Regions from separate parts of the Vibrio sp. HB236076 genome, predicted to be linked through region 1. Evidence: riboswitches for the same ligand, from Rfam matches in the RefSeq annotation. Region 1 holds a riboswitch; each other region holds the start of a gene.
The links. A riboswitch is a leader RNA that binds a small molecule or an ion and turns the genes downstream of it on or off. The one in region 1 is predicted to bind thiamine pyrophosphate.
Positions count from the first base shown of each region.

Region 2: another riboswitch for thiamine pyrophosphate. It lies ahead of thiD (bifunctional hydroxymethylpyrimidine kinase/phosphomethylpyrimidine kinase); the one in region 1 lies ahead of thiC (phosphomethylpyrimidine synthase ThiC).
Region 3: another riboswitch for thiamine pyrophosphate. It lies ahead of thiB (thiamine ABC transporter substrate binding subunit); the one in region 1 lies ahead of thiC (phosphomethylpyrimidine synthase ThiC).

Region 1 is NZ_CP162601.1:2,944,008-2,948,334, forward strand. It holds gene thiE (thiamine phosphate synthase) at 1-38, opposite strand, end outside; gene thiC (phosphomethylpyrimidine synthase ThiC) at 38-1,927, opposite strand; TPP riboswitch at 2,032-2,130, opposite strand; gene crcB (fluoride efflux transporter CrcB) at 2,181-2,564, opposite strand.
Region 2 is NZ_CP162602.1:687,714-692,040, reverse strand. It holds gene AB0763_RS16405 (bifunctional diguanylate cyclase/phosphodiesterase) at 1-1,660, shown strand, start outside; TPP riboswitch at 1,911-2,018, shown strand; gene thiD (bifunctional hydroxymethylpyrimidine kinase/phosphomethylpyrimidine kinase) at 2,117-2,965, shown strand; gene AB0763_RS16395 (ABC transporter ATP-binding protein) at 2,955-3,884, shown strand; gene AB0763_RS16390 (ABC transporter permease) at 3,877-4,327, shown strand, end outside.
Region 3 is NZ_CP162601.1:290,292-294,618, forward strand. It holds gene mpl (UDP-N-acetylmuramate:L-alanyl-gamma-D-glutamyl-meso-diaminopimelate ligase) at 1-1,060, shown strand, start outside; gene AB0763_RS01450 (flavin prenyltransferase UbiX) at 1,112-1,771, shown strand; TPP riboswitch at 1,882-2,013, shown strand; gene thiB (thiamine ABC transporter substrate binding subunit) at 2,097-3,068, shown strand; gene thiP (thiamine/thiamine pyrophosphate ABC transporter permease) at 3,114-4,327, shown strand, end outside.

The DNA of each region.
Region 1 (4,327 bases):
TCCCCTTCGCTTGATAAAAATGGGTCGGTTAGTGCCATTACATCGTCTCCTTGATAGACGCCTCTTGACGAATAGGGATGTATAGCTCAGCCCCCTGCTGATGGAATTCTTGTGCTTTCTGTTGCATCCCTTGATTGGCGTATTCTCGCACTTCATGGGAAATCTTCATCGAGCAGAATTTAGGACCACACATAGAACAGAAATGGGCTACTTTTCCTGATTCTTGAGGTAAGGTTTCATCGTGGTATTGACGAGCCGTCACTGGATCGAGCGATAAATTAAACTGGTCTTCCCAACGGAACTCAAAACGGGCTTTAGATAAAGCATTGTCTCTGACTTGAGCCCCTGGGTGGCCTTTTGCTAAATCGGCCGCATGAGCCGCTAATTTGTAAGTGATGAGGCCTGTTTTGACATCCTCTTTATTCGGTAACCCCAAGTGCTCTTTTGGCGTGACATAACACAGCATCGCACAGCCATACCACCCAATCATCGCCGCACCAATTCCTGAGGTAATGTGATCATAACCCGGCGCGATGTCGGTTGTTAGCGGCCCTAATGTGTAAAATGGTGCCTCATCACAATGCTTGAGCTGTTCTTCCATGTTCTCTTTAATTAAGTGCATAGGAACGTGGCCAGGGCCTTCGATCATTACCTGTACATCATACTGCCAAGCAACCTTAGTCAGTTCACCAAGCGTCCTTAACTCGGAGAATTGCGCTTCATCATTCGCATCAGCAATCGACCCAGGGCGTAAACCATCACCTAAAGAAAGAGAAACATCATATTGGGCACAGATTTGACAAATTTCTTCAAAATGGGTGTAGAGGAAACTTTCTTTGTGATGAGCCAAACACCACTTCGCCATAATCGAGCCACCGCGTGACACAATGCCCGTGACACGCTTGGCCGTCATCGGCACATAACGCAATAATACGCCTGCGTGGATGGTAAAATAATCGACGCCTTGCTCAGCCTGCTCAATGAGCGTATCGCGCATCACTTCCCAGGTCAGATTCTCCGCAACCCCATTCACTTTCTCTAGGGCTTGGTACATGGGCACCGTGCCAATAGGAACCGGACTATTTCTCAATATCCATTCGCGGGTCTCATGGATATTACGCCCAGTCGATAAATCCATCACCGTATCAGCGCCCCAGCGAGTCGCCCAAACCAGTTTCTCAACTTCTTCTTCTATCGAAGAAGTAACTGATGAGTTACCAATATTGGCATTCACTTTCACCAAAAAGTTACGGCCAATGATCATAGGTTCTGACTCGGGGTGATTGACGTTAGCTGGAATGATCGCGCGCCCTGCTGCGACTTCACTTCTGACAAACTCAGGGGTAATTTGCTGCGGTAACTGCGCCCCAAATGCTTGACCGGGATGCTGATGCTCAAGTTGTTCATCCAGTACTTGTAAGCGCTGCATATTCTCACGCAATGCAATGAACTCCATTTCTGGAGTGATAATACCTTGTCTTGCGTAATGGAGCTGAGTCACACACTTGCCCTGATTCGCTTTTACAACAATGGCATCAGACTTAAAGCGCAAGGTATCTAAGGTTGAATCTTCACGCCTTTGATTTGCATATTGAGATGATAAACCTGAAAGTTGATGAGTATCAGCACGTGCTTGTATCCAATCTGCACGCAACTTTGGTAAACCAACATGAACATCAATCTTATGTTGAGGATCCGTATATGGACCAGAAGTATCATAAACCAACACTGGCGAATTCGCTTGATACTCGGGGCTGTTAGGTGTGCCACCGATGATCGTATCCGTTAAGGTGATTTCCCGAAAAGGGACTTTTATATGGTACTGGCTACCTGAAAGATAAACTTTTTTCGAGTTTGGATAAGGTGAGGATTCAATATTTTCAATAAATTGCTGGGCTGATAGCCTAGCTTGTTTGCGAGTCGACATGCATTATTCTCCAGTAAGTATTAAGAAAAATGCTTGCCGGATAAATGCATAATACAAGAGCGATCAAAACTGACCGAAGAAATGAAATGAGGACAAAAAACGCCCAAAGACATTCTCTTGTTCCCTTCGCAGGTATTAACCTGATCAGGTTCAACGGATCCCGAATAAACGGTCTCAGCCAAATGGCACTCCGACAAGTGAAGCTATTATTATCACAGCCTTGGATCAAAACCAAGCCTGTAACGGCATTCTCTTATTGTTTCATTAAAATGTGATAACCCATCCAACAAGCCGAAACACTGAGAACGACGTTCAACATCATATTGAGTCCCATCTTAACAAACTCGCCTTGTTGTAAGAGATTGACATTATCCATCGAAAAAGTTGAAAAGGTGGTTAAAGCGCCTAGAAAACCAAGACCAATTAAAGGACGCCACGGATCACCTGACACCGCCTGCATAGTGAGTAAAGCCGTAAAAGCCCCCATCATCATAGAACCCGTTACATTAACGAATAGCGTACCGTAAGGAAAACTGCGACCTAGTAATAAAACAAAAAGCTCCGAGAGAAGAAAACGAGAGCACGCCCCTATCGCACCACCTAATGCAACAAAGGTGAGAGTGGAAAAGTAATTCATACTGGCAATCCAAAGATTAAAAAATAAGTGATAAGTATCAAGAACATCTAAAAAATAAAAAAGTTACGGCAGTCACTTTTACACGAATTAACCGACAACCCATGTATCATACCGTTTATATGTTGAGCAATCAGCTAGAAGTTACGCGTCATTATCGTAGACCAATAACTAACACCGATCCCACTGATGGCACTCAGATCATTGCGATCAAAATAGATCTCACCACATGACCTGTGGTTCACTGTATTAAGGTGTCAAACTGTCATTCACTATGCCACACTGATTTTACCTTGCCACTTGAGCGAAGCGTCCTTGAAGTGAAACGATCTTGCAGCGCAGCGATCTGTCTTTCACTGTGGTTCACGAAATTGATGGGTTGCTGAGAAAAACGAGTGGGAAGAAATCATCCTGGGGTCGGATTCGCGGGATCGCAGCACTCACCCTCGCGCCTAACTGTTGTGGATCCGACCCCTATGACTCGAAACGCACTTTGGCAAAGAACAAAGACTGACCTCAACCATTGCAGTACATGATGACAATCAACACCAAAAGTCATTCTCTGCCTATTGGGTTCATCACTTCTAGGGGTCGGATCCGCATAATACCGAGGGCGCTGTCAGTTAGTCTATTTCGCAAACACGACCCCATTTGAGTTAGGTAAAACCAAAATATAAGACAGTATGAGACAGTGTAGGACAGTCTCAGCACATGACCTGTCTTTCACTGTCTTAAGCAAAGCGATCTTGTGTTATTCGATGAACGGGGTCGGCAGCCGAGGTAAGTGCGCTGTCACCAACACAGCGATGCCAGCGAAGCGTCTTTGAATACAACATACAGGGGTCAGAGCTTCTCTACCCAACCCTCACTGATATGATCGAGCTTCTTCAAAGCTGCTGACCCCGTACCGAGCACGCAGTAAAGCCCAAAATCAACAGCGCCCACTGCTGAGTTAACATAGCGTGAATAGCATTTGGATCATGGCAACCCAAAAGCCCTAATACCTGTACAGACCAAATTTGACCCTTGATTCCGGTAGCCACTGAGTAGGTTGACTGTCTTTCACTGTGTTAAGCGAAGCGATCTGTGTTTGACTGTACAACACTGTGGTTCACGAAATTGATGGGTTGCTGAGAAAAACGAGTGGAAAGAAATCATCCTGGGGTCGGATTCGCGGGATCGCAGTACTCACCCTATGCGCCTAACTGTTGTGGATCCGACCCCTATGACTCGAAAACGCACTTTGGCAAAGAACAAAGATTGACCTCAACCATTGCAGTACATGATGACAATCAACACCAAAAGTCATTCTTTGCCTATTGGGTTCATCACTTCTAGGGGTCGGATCCGCATAATACCGAGGACGCTGTCAGTCAGTCTATTTCGCAAATCCGACCCCATTTGAGTTAGGTAAAACCAAAATATAAGACAATATGAGACAGTGACACACAGTAAAAGACAGTGGCAAGATCGCTTCGCTTCAAGTCACAAGATCACTTCGTTCCAAGTAAACAGAAAACCCTAAGACTAAAAACCGCTATCATTCATTTTATTCTTTTGACCTTTCTTGTCACTTGAGCGCAGCGTCCTTGAAGTGAAACGACCTTGCAGCGCAGCGATCTGTCTTTCACTGTGTTAAGCGAAGCGGACTGTGTCAGACTGTTATTGACTGTGTTTACCATTAACGAAAAAAAGCCTGACTCTTAACGAATCAGGCTTTCTTAAAAAGTGGCGGAGCGGACGGGACTCGAACCCGCGACCCCCGG
Region 2 (4,327 bases), on a different replicon from region 1:
ATTTATAGAACTCCTCGACGCCTTGCCAAAAGTCTCGGTTCAAGGATACGACAAACACCGCCGCGTCATTCACTGGAATCGCTCAAGTGAAGAGATCTATGGTTATCGCCGCGAAGACGCGCTTGGCCAAAAACTTGAAGACTTAATTATCCCAGAAGGCATGCGCCCTACGGTCATCGCTTTACATCAACAATGGATAGACAAAGGCATTGCCATCCCCTCTGCAGAATTGATTTTACAGCGCAAAGATGGCTCTTATGTACCGGTGTTTTCCTCTCATATCATGCTCAAACAAGACACCGACGAGCCAGAAATGTTTTGCGTCGATGTCGACCTTAGTGAGCAATACCAAGCGCAGCAGGAGTTGCGCCAACGCGCAATCACCGACCAATTGACTGGCCTGCCCAATCGCCGTCATTTAGACGAGCGGCTCAAGCAACACATAGAAGAGCAAGGGGAAAACTGTCAATTGGCGCTTTTCTTCATCGACTTAGACGTCTTTAAAGAAGTCAATGACACGCTGGGTCATCATTGGGGCGATGATCTTCTTAAGGCCGTTGCCCAGCGCCTGAGCAACATCACCAGCGAGGGCGAATTATTGGCGCGTTTTGGTGGCGATGAGTTTGTGTTGTTGATGCCCTTTCAACACACCGTTGAGGTACAAGTGCGTCTTCAGCAAATCCAGGCGGCCTTCTCATCTCCTTTTCAGATCGGTCGTGAAAACCTGTTATCCAGTGCCAGTATCGGTATTAGCCACTACCCACAAGACAGCCACAGCGCTGAAGCCCTGTTAAAAAACGCCGATCTCGCCATGTATCACGCCAAGGAACAAGGACACGGACGCCACCAGGTTTTCACACCCAAAATGGCCGATGACATGCTCTTACAACACGCACTATCCAAAGCGTTGCACGCAGCGATCGACAACGATGAACTGACTCTTTATTACCAACCCATTTACGATTTAAGTAACCATCAGATCGTCGCCTGTGAAGCGCTGCTGCGTTGGTTCCCACAAGACGAACGACTGCCAAACTCCCCAGCGGTATTCGTACCGATTGCTGAGCGCTCTGATTTGATCCTACACCTTGGTGATTGGGTCTTAAAACAAGCCTGTCAGCAAGCTCAATCCTGGCAAGCGCAAGGTCATCACCTTCGCATAGACATCAATGTGTCCGGCAAACAAGTGATCCAAAGCGACTTTTTTGAACAATTTTCTCAGCTCAAACAAGAACATCAACTCACCGCTGAGCAGATTGGCATTGAGCTCACTGAGCATACGCTTATTCAGTCCAACCATCATTTACTCGAGCAACTCCAAGCCCTAAAAGACAGTGGCGTCGAGATTGCCATTGATGACTTTGGCACAGGCTATTCCTCATTAAACTACTTAAAAACCTTGCCAGTCACGCATCTAAAAATCGACCGCAGTTTTATTCAAAACATCCCCGAAAGCCATATCGAGACCGCTTTACTGGCGGCGGTGGTGAGTATCGGCCATCAGCTGAATCTAGACATTATCGTCGAGGGGATAGAAACCGAGCAACAGGCCGAGTATTGCAAGTCGATTGGCATTGATTTCGCCCAAGGCTTCTTGTTTTGTCGCCCTGCAAGCCCGGACGTGATCAGCGAGCAACTGGCGCAAAACAATCAAGACTAAAACAAATACCGCAGTGCCTCTCGCGATGAGTTCACCATTTTGATGCCCACCACCTCAATTTGTCACGTCTAGGGCTAAGCTTTTCTTGCTGTTGGCACTCAGCGAGCTTGGACATCAGTCGCGCAAGAAGTCGTGCTCATTTTGCTTATTCCGCTCATTCAGTTCATTCAGTTCATTCAGTTCATTCAGTTCATTCAGTTCATTCAAAAAGAAAGTCTACCCTTCACAGATGTTTCCTGTTACTCTTTTAACCAAATAGTCGGGGGGCCACGCAATAGGTGTTGGCTGAGATCGAGATTCGAGACCCGTTGAACCTGATTCAGTTAATACTGACGTAGGGAACTATGCACCTTTTGCCTCAGCACCACTGCCATTTGCGATCGTCCATCGCAAAACCGATCGGCGATGACGTACGGCATAAGTCAGTTCCTATACGTTTTGATATAGGAGCGATACATGACGCAGCCGTCACAACCCAGTTTTTCTTCACCCACCACACCCATTGTGTTGACCATTGCCGGGTCTGACAGCGGTGGCGGCGCCGGTATTCAAGCCGATATTAAAGCCATCTCTGCCACGGGTGGATTCGCTTGCTCTGTGATTACCGCCATCACCTCGCAAAACACCCAAGGCGTTAGTGCCGTCTTCCCCATTCCCATCGCGCATGTCGAAAGCCAACTCGATGCCGTGTTCAGCGATCTAAACATCGTCGCGGTTAAAATCGGTATGCTCGCCGACGCCAATATCATCAAGGCGGTAGCGAACAAACTCACCCAATACCAGCCGCGACACTTGGTGCTTGATCCTGTCATGGTTGCCACCAGCGGGGATGTATTACTCGACACGGACGCCATCGACACCTTAAAAGAGACACTCATCCCACTGGCGGATATTATCACCCCTAATTTACCAGAAGGCGCGGCATTAACAGGCCGTACAGTGCCTCAATGCGAAGCGCAAATGAACGCTATGATCGGCGATCTGCGCGCTATGGGAGCAAAGGCCATTTTGCTCAAAGGGGGCCACCTAGAAGAAGAGCAAAACAGCAATGATCTCCTGATTACTCCCCATTCGGCCACTCCAATTCGCGCCAAGCGTTTCCCGACCAACAATACCCATGGCACAGGGTGTACCCTTTCTGCCGCGATCGCCTCCTACCTCGGGCAAGGCAACTCACTCGACAAGGCCGTCGCTTTAGCCAAGCGGTATATCTCTCATGCGATTGCCCATGCCGATGAGTTACACGTCGGTCGTGGTCACGGCCCGGTTCATCACTTTTTTGCCGGGCACAACCATGTTAGATAATCAACACCGCGCCCGCGAAATAAACCGCCGCGAACAATCCACGAGTAAACAATCCACTAGTAAACAATGCTCGAATAAACAAAGCGCAGATAAACAAGGCGCGACTAAACCATACCAAAGTGAAGCATGTGTTCGTGACCAACGCGCTGAAGGCGCCTATGACAACAAGGAAAAACCGGTTGGCATTCAACTGACTGACGCAAGTTTGCAATACCACGACAGCGACACCGCCACCCTGGCGAGGTTAAACATCACCTTCCCCGCTGGGCAGTGGACTGTTTTACTCGGGCGAAGTGGTGGGGGGAAAACCACGCTCTTGCGCTATCTGGCCGGTTTATTACCGACGCAGGTCAGATGGCAAGGCACACTCACCACCAGCGATGGCGGAGAGATACATTCGCGTATCGCCTACATGGCGCAGCAAGATTTATTACTACCTTGGCTCAATGTGTTAGAAAACGTCTGCCTAAGCTCGCGCTTTTCACACACCAACGCCGCGGCCAAAGACAAAGCAAAAGCCCTTCATTTACTTGAAAAAGTGGGCCTAGCCGCGCATGCCAATGCCAAACCCGCACAACTGTCAGGCGGGATGCGCCAACGCGTAGCCCTCGCGCGGACCTTAATGCAAGACAAGCCAATTGTGTTAATGGACGAGCCCTTTTCGGCGCTCGATGCGGTCACTCGTCATAAATTGCAAACCCTATCCGCCACCATGCTACAAGATAAAACCGTGGTGTTGATCACTCACGAACCACAAGAGGCCCTGCGCCTCGCTCACCAATTGTATGTATTGCAAGGCAACCCCGCCCAGGCCAAACCGCTGCCCGTGCCTCGCGCCTTACCACCTCGCCTTTTCGATAGCGACAGCGCGGCCTTACAACAGCAGATTTTACAACAATTGGAGCAAGATGATGCGTGAGAACACTCAATACAAGCCGGTATCCGCTCACAACCGTCAAACAGATCGCGTTACTCACCCGGCTCTGTACCTAACCGTCAGCACCTTGGTTATATTGGCGCTTTGGCAAGTGATTGTGGTGGTGTGCAAGCTGCCCAGTTTCATTTTGCCAACTCCAGTTGAAGTTCTGACTCGACTGTATTTTCGCTTTGATGTGTTGCTCGCACACACCTGGGTCACCGCCCAGGAGATCTTACTTGGACTCACGCTTGGTTTAGTGATGGGTTTGGTGTTTGCCCTACAAATGTTGTTGTTTGAGCCACTAAAACGTTGGTTGTTACCGATGCTGATTGCCAGTCAAGCGATCCCGGTATTTGCCATTGCGCCAATTTTAATGTTGTGGCTCGGTTACGGCATGGCGTCCAAGGTCGTCATGGCGGCCATCATTATTTTTTTCCCGGTGA
Region 3 (4,327 bases), 350 kb from region 1:
AAAAACCACCACATCCAGCATGCTTACTTGGATTTTAGAACACAATGGTTACCAACCTGGCTTTTTGGTCGGCGGCGTGTTAGGTAACTTCGGTATTTCGGCGCGTTTGGGGAATAGTCCGTTTTTTGTCGTTGAAGCGGACGAATATGACAGTGCTTTTTTCGATAAGCGTTCTAAGTTTGTTCACTATCGTCCTCGCAGTGTGATTTTAAACAACCTTGAGTTCGATCATGCCGACATCTTCGAGGATTTAGCGGCGATTCAGAAGCAATTTCATCATTTAGTCAGAACGGTCCCAGGTCAGGGAAAAGTGTTTTTGCCCGCCGATGAGCCGGCGTTAAAGCAAGTTTTAGATCGCGGTTGCTGGAGTGAGTGTGAATATCTGCACGCCGACAACGGTTGGTCAGCGCGAAAGTTGTCGCCGGATGGCAGTCATTTTGAGGTGTATTTCCAACAACAGAACGTCGGCGAGGTAAAATGGTCATTAATTGGCGATCACAACGTCAACAATGCCTTGATGGCGATTGCGGCGGCTCGCCATGTCGGTGTCGTCGCTGAGCACAGTTGTGAAGCTTTAGGGCTGTTTGTCAATACCCAACGACGTATGGAGCTCAAAGGCGAGGTCGAAGGAGTGAAGGTCTATGACGATTTCGCTCACCACCCAACCGCGATTGATCTCACCATTGCCGGTTTGCGTAACCATATACAGCCTATCTTAAAGCAGGGCGAACCGTCGCGCCTGGTGGCGGTACTTGAAGCGCGCTCAGCAACCATGAAGCAAGGCGTACATAAAGACAGCTTAGCGCAATCATTGGCCAGTGCTGATGTGATTTATCTGTATCAAGATCCGGATCTGCCTTGGTCGCTCGAGGAAGTGGCCGCTCAATGTAAGCAGCCTGTTCACGTGCTCAATAACATAGAACAATTGAGCCAGCAACTGGTGTCGGACAGTCTGGAGGGGGATCATCTTTTGATCATGAGTAACGGCGGTTTTGGTGGTTTACATCAAAAAGTGATCGACGGTTTACGCCGCCAAGCTTTACGCGCTGCGGTGCGTTAGGCCCGTCTTTTACAACGACAAAAACAACAGTCAGTGAAGTGGAAAAATACAATGCCAACAGCCGTTCAACCTAGCTATCAACGTACACAAAAAGCCATTACTCTCGCCTGGACGGGGGCATCGGGTGCGCCTTATGGTCTGCGCCTTTTGGAGTGTTTGTTAGCGGCAGATTATCAAGTGTATTTGCTGATCTCATCTGCGGCTCGTGTGGTACTTGCCACCGAGGAAGGGCTCCAATTACCGAGCGGGCCTCAGGCGGCACACGCGTTCTTAGTCGAGCGCTTTCAATGTGATGCCGAGCAGTTAATCGTCTGTGGTAAAGAAGATTGGTTTTCACCGGTTGCCTCGGGTTCGGCGGCGCCAAAGCAAATGGTGGTTTGCCCATGCTCCGCTGGTAGTGTGGCGGCGATTGCCCATGGTATGTCTGACAATTTGATTGAGCGTGCTGCGGATGTGGTACTCAAAGAGCGCGGTCAGTTAATGTTGGTGGTGCGAGAAACGCCATTCTCGACGCTGCACCTTGAAAATATGCACAAACTTTCCGCCATGGGGGTGACCATCATGCCCGCAGCCCCTGGCTTTTATCATCAACCACAAAGCATTGAAGACCTGGTCGACTTCATGGTAGCTCGAGTGTTGGATCACCTTGGCATCGATCAAGGGCTAGTTCCGCGCTGGGGCTATAATCCTCGACAACGACCGCATACCTAAGGGTGAATCGACTCCGGGGCTCATCGCGTTTATCAGCGGGCTTAACGTGGCTCGAATCACTAAAATTTGTTGTGACAGTAGCCAATTGTTTTTTGGCTCAGTACAATGTCTCAAACTCAACGGGGAGCCTAACTGTCTGACAGTGGCTGAGATCGGTTAAGCCGGGACCCGCATCGTCATCGCGAGTGATGATACCACCTGAACCAGATAATGCTGGCGTAGGAATTGAGATGAGAACCCCCTCTCCCCCTCAAGTCTCCTGTGCCGCTCAAACACGGAGAGCGAGCAAGTGATAGCACCGATTAAATCTTCCTTTACCACCACGATGGTGGCGATAAGCGCTTTAGTAAGTAGTCACGCTTGGGCTGAGAAGCCAGTGCTTCAAGTCTATACCTACGACTCTTTTGCCTCAGATTGGGGCCCAGGGCCGAAAGTGAAAACGGGTTTTGAACAACAGTGTGGCTGTGAAGTGCAATTTGTCAGCTTAGACGACGGCGTATCCATTCTCAATCGCTTGCGTTTAGAGGGAAAAAACAGCCAAGCCGATATCGCGCTTGGTTTGGATAACAACTTGATCAATGAAGCTCAAAAAACCGGCTTATTTGCCGACTACCAATTGGACTCGGCGAAACTGACGCTGCCGAATGGTTGGCAAAACACCACGTTCTTACCCTATGACTATGGCTACTTTTCCTTCGTATACAACAAGGAAAAACTGAGTAACCCCCCGAGCTCTTTTGCACAATTGGTCGAGCGCCAAGACCTGCGTATTATTTATCAAGATCCGCGCACTTCAACGCCAGGGCAAGGCTTGATGCTGTGGGTGAAAGCGTTATACGGCGATAAGGCTTCATCGGTGTGGAAGGCGTTGGCCAAGCAGACCGTAACGGTCACCAAGGGCTGGTCAGAAGCTTATTCATTATTCCTAAAAGGGGAGTCCGATATGGTTTTGTCGTACACGACTTCCCCGGCTTATCACTTAATTGCTGAAGGCGATGATCAGTACGCGGCGACGTCCTTTAGCGAAGGGGAATACGTGCAGGTTGAAGTCGCCGCCGCGTTGAAGAACGCTCCTCATCCTGAGTTGGCTCAAGCCTTTTTAAACTACTTAGTGAGCGATGACGTGCAGAGTATTATTCCTACCACCAACTGGATGTATCCCGTCACGGACGTTGCGTTACCGGAAGGTTATCGCGGTCTTGCTAAGCCGACCAAAGTCTTGAGTTTACCGGCAGAAGAGGTGGCGACTCATCGTCGAGATTGGATTCGCGAGTGGCAACAAGCCTTGACCCACTAAGAGAACGATGATTTTGTTTGTTGTTATGTTAGAGGTACTCGGGTTATGAACACTCGCGTGCCAAAAATGGGGCTGGTGATTGCCAGCCTCATTGTTGTTTTAGTGGTCAGTGCATTAAGCGCCTTACTGATGCAAAGTGCTCATTTACCTATTGAACAGCTGTGGCAAGACCCATACCTTCGTCATGTAACTTGGTTTAGTTTTTTGCAAGCCAGTTTGTCGACTGTTTTGAGTGTGGGCTTGGCGATCCCCGTGGCTCATGCTTTATCGCGTAGCCAATTTCGCGGCCGTCATGTCGTCCTGAAGATTTTCTCATCGACCTTGGTGCTACCGGTTCTCGTTGGGGTGTTTGGCCTGTTGACTATTTACGGCAATCGCGGCTATTTGGCGTCATTGCTGACAACCTTGGGTGTGGAACATTCCTTTTCTATTTACGGTCTCGGCGGCATTCTACTCGCGCATGTTTTTTTTAATTTGCCTTACGCCGCGCGTTTACTGCTGCAGAGCTTAGAGAGCATTCCGTACGAACAGCACTTATTGGCGGCGCACTTAGGTATGAACAGTGTTGAGAAATTTCGCACGGTAGAATGGCCTTGGTTACGCCAGCAAGTGCCTGCGATTGCCGGGTTGGTGTTTATGCTGTGTTTCACCAGTTTTGCGACTGTCATGGCATTAGGGGGCGGCCCAAAGTCCACAACGATTGAATTGGCTATTTATCAGGCGATTAAGTTTGATTTTGATTTGGCAACGGGGGCGATATTGGCCATTTGGCAAATGCTCTTGTGTGGCACTATGGCGATCGTATTGCAAAAAGGACAAAATGCGCTGCCATCGAATCAAGGCGCGACACCGGTAGAGCCAGTGACACAATTTCAATCCTCGCGAGCACAGCATTGGAATCGCGTTTGGATTGCTGTTGCGATTGCTTTTGTTATTCCGCCTTTGCTCAGTGTTATTCACAGTGGCCTTAATTCACAGTGGTTTGATGTGGTTAGTGATAGCCGTTACTGGCAGGCGATGTTGAACTCGTTTAAAGTGGCCAGCTTGGCCAGTGTATTGGCGGTGTGCGGCGCGGTCTTTACTCAGGCCACCAGTCGTTATTGGCGCTTGCGTGATCATCGCAAAGCCGCGGATCACTTAGATCTCATTGCGACCATTATTTTAGTAACCCCGGGTTTGGTATTGAGTACCGGGCTGTTTTTGTTGTTGCGCTACTGGGCCAACGCTTTTGATTATGCCTTTGAAGTTGTGGTGCTGAT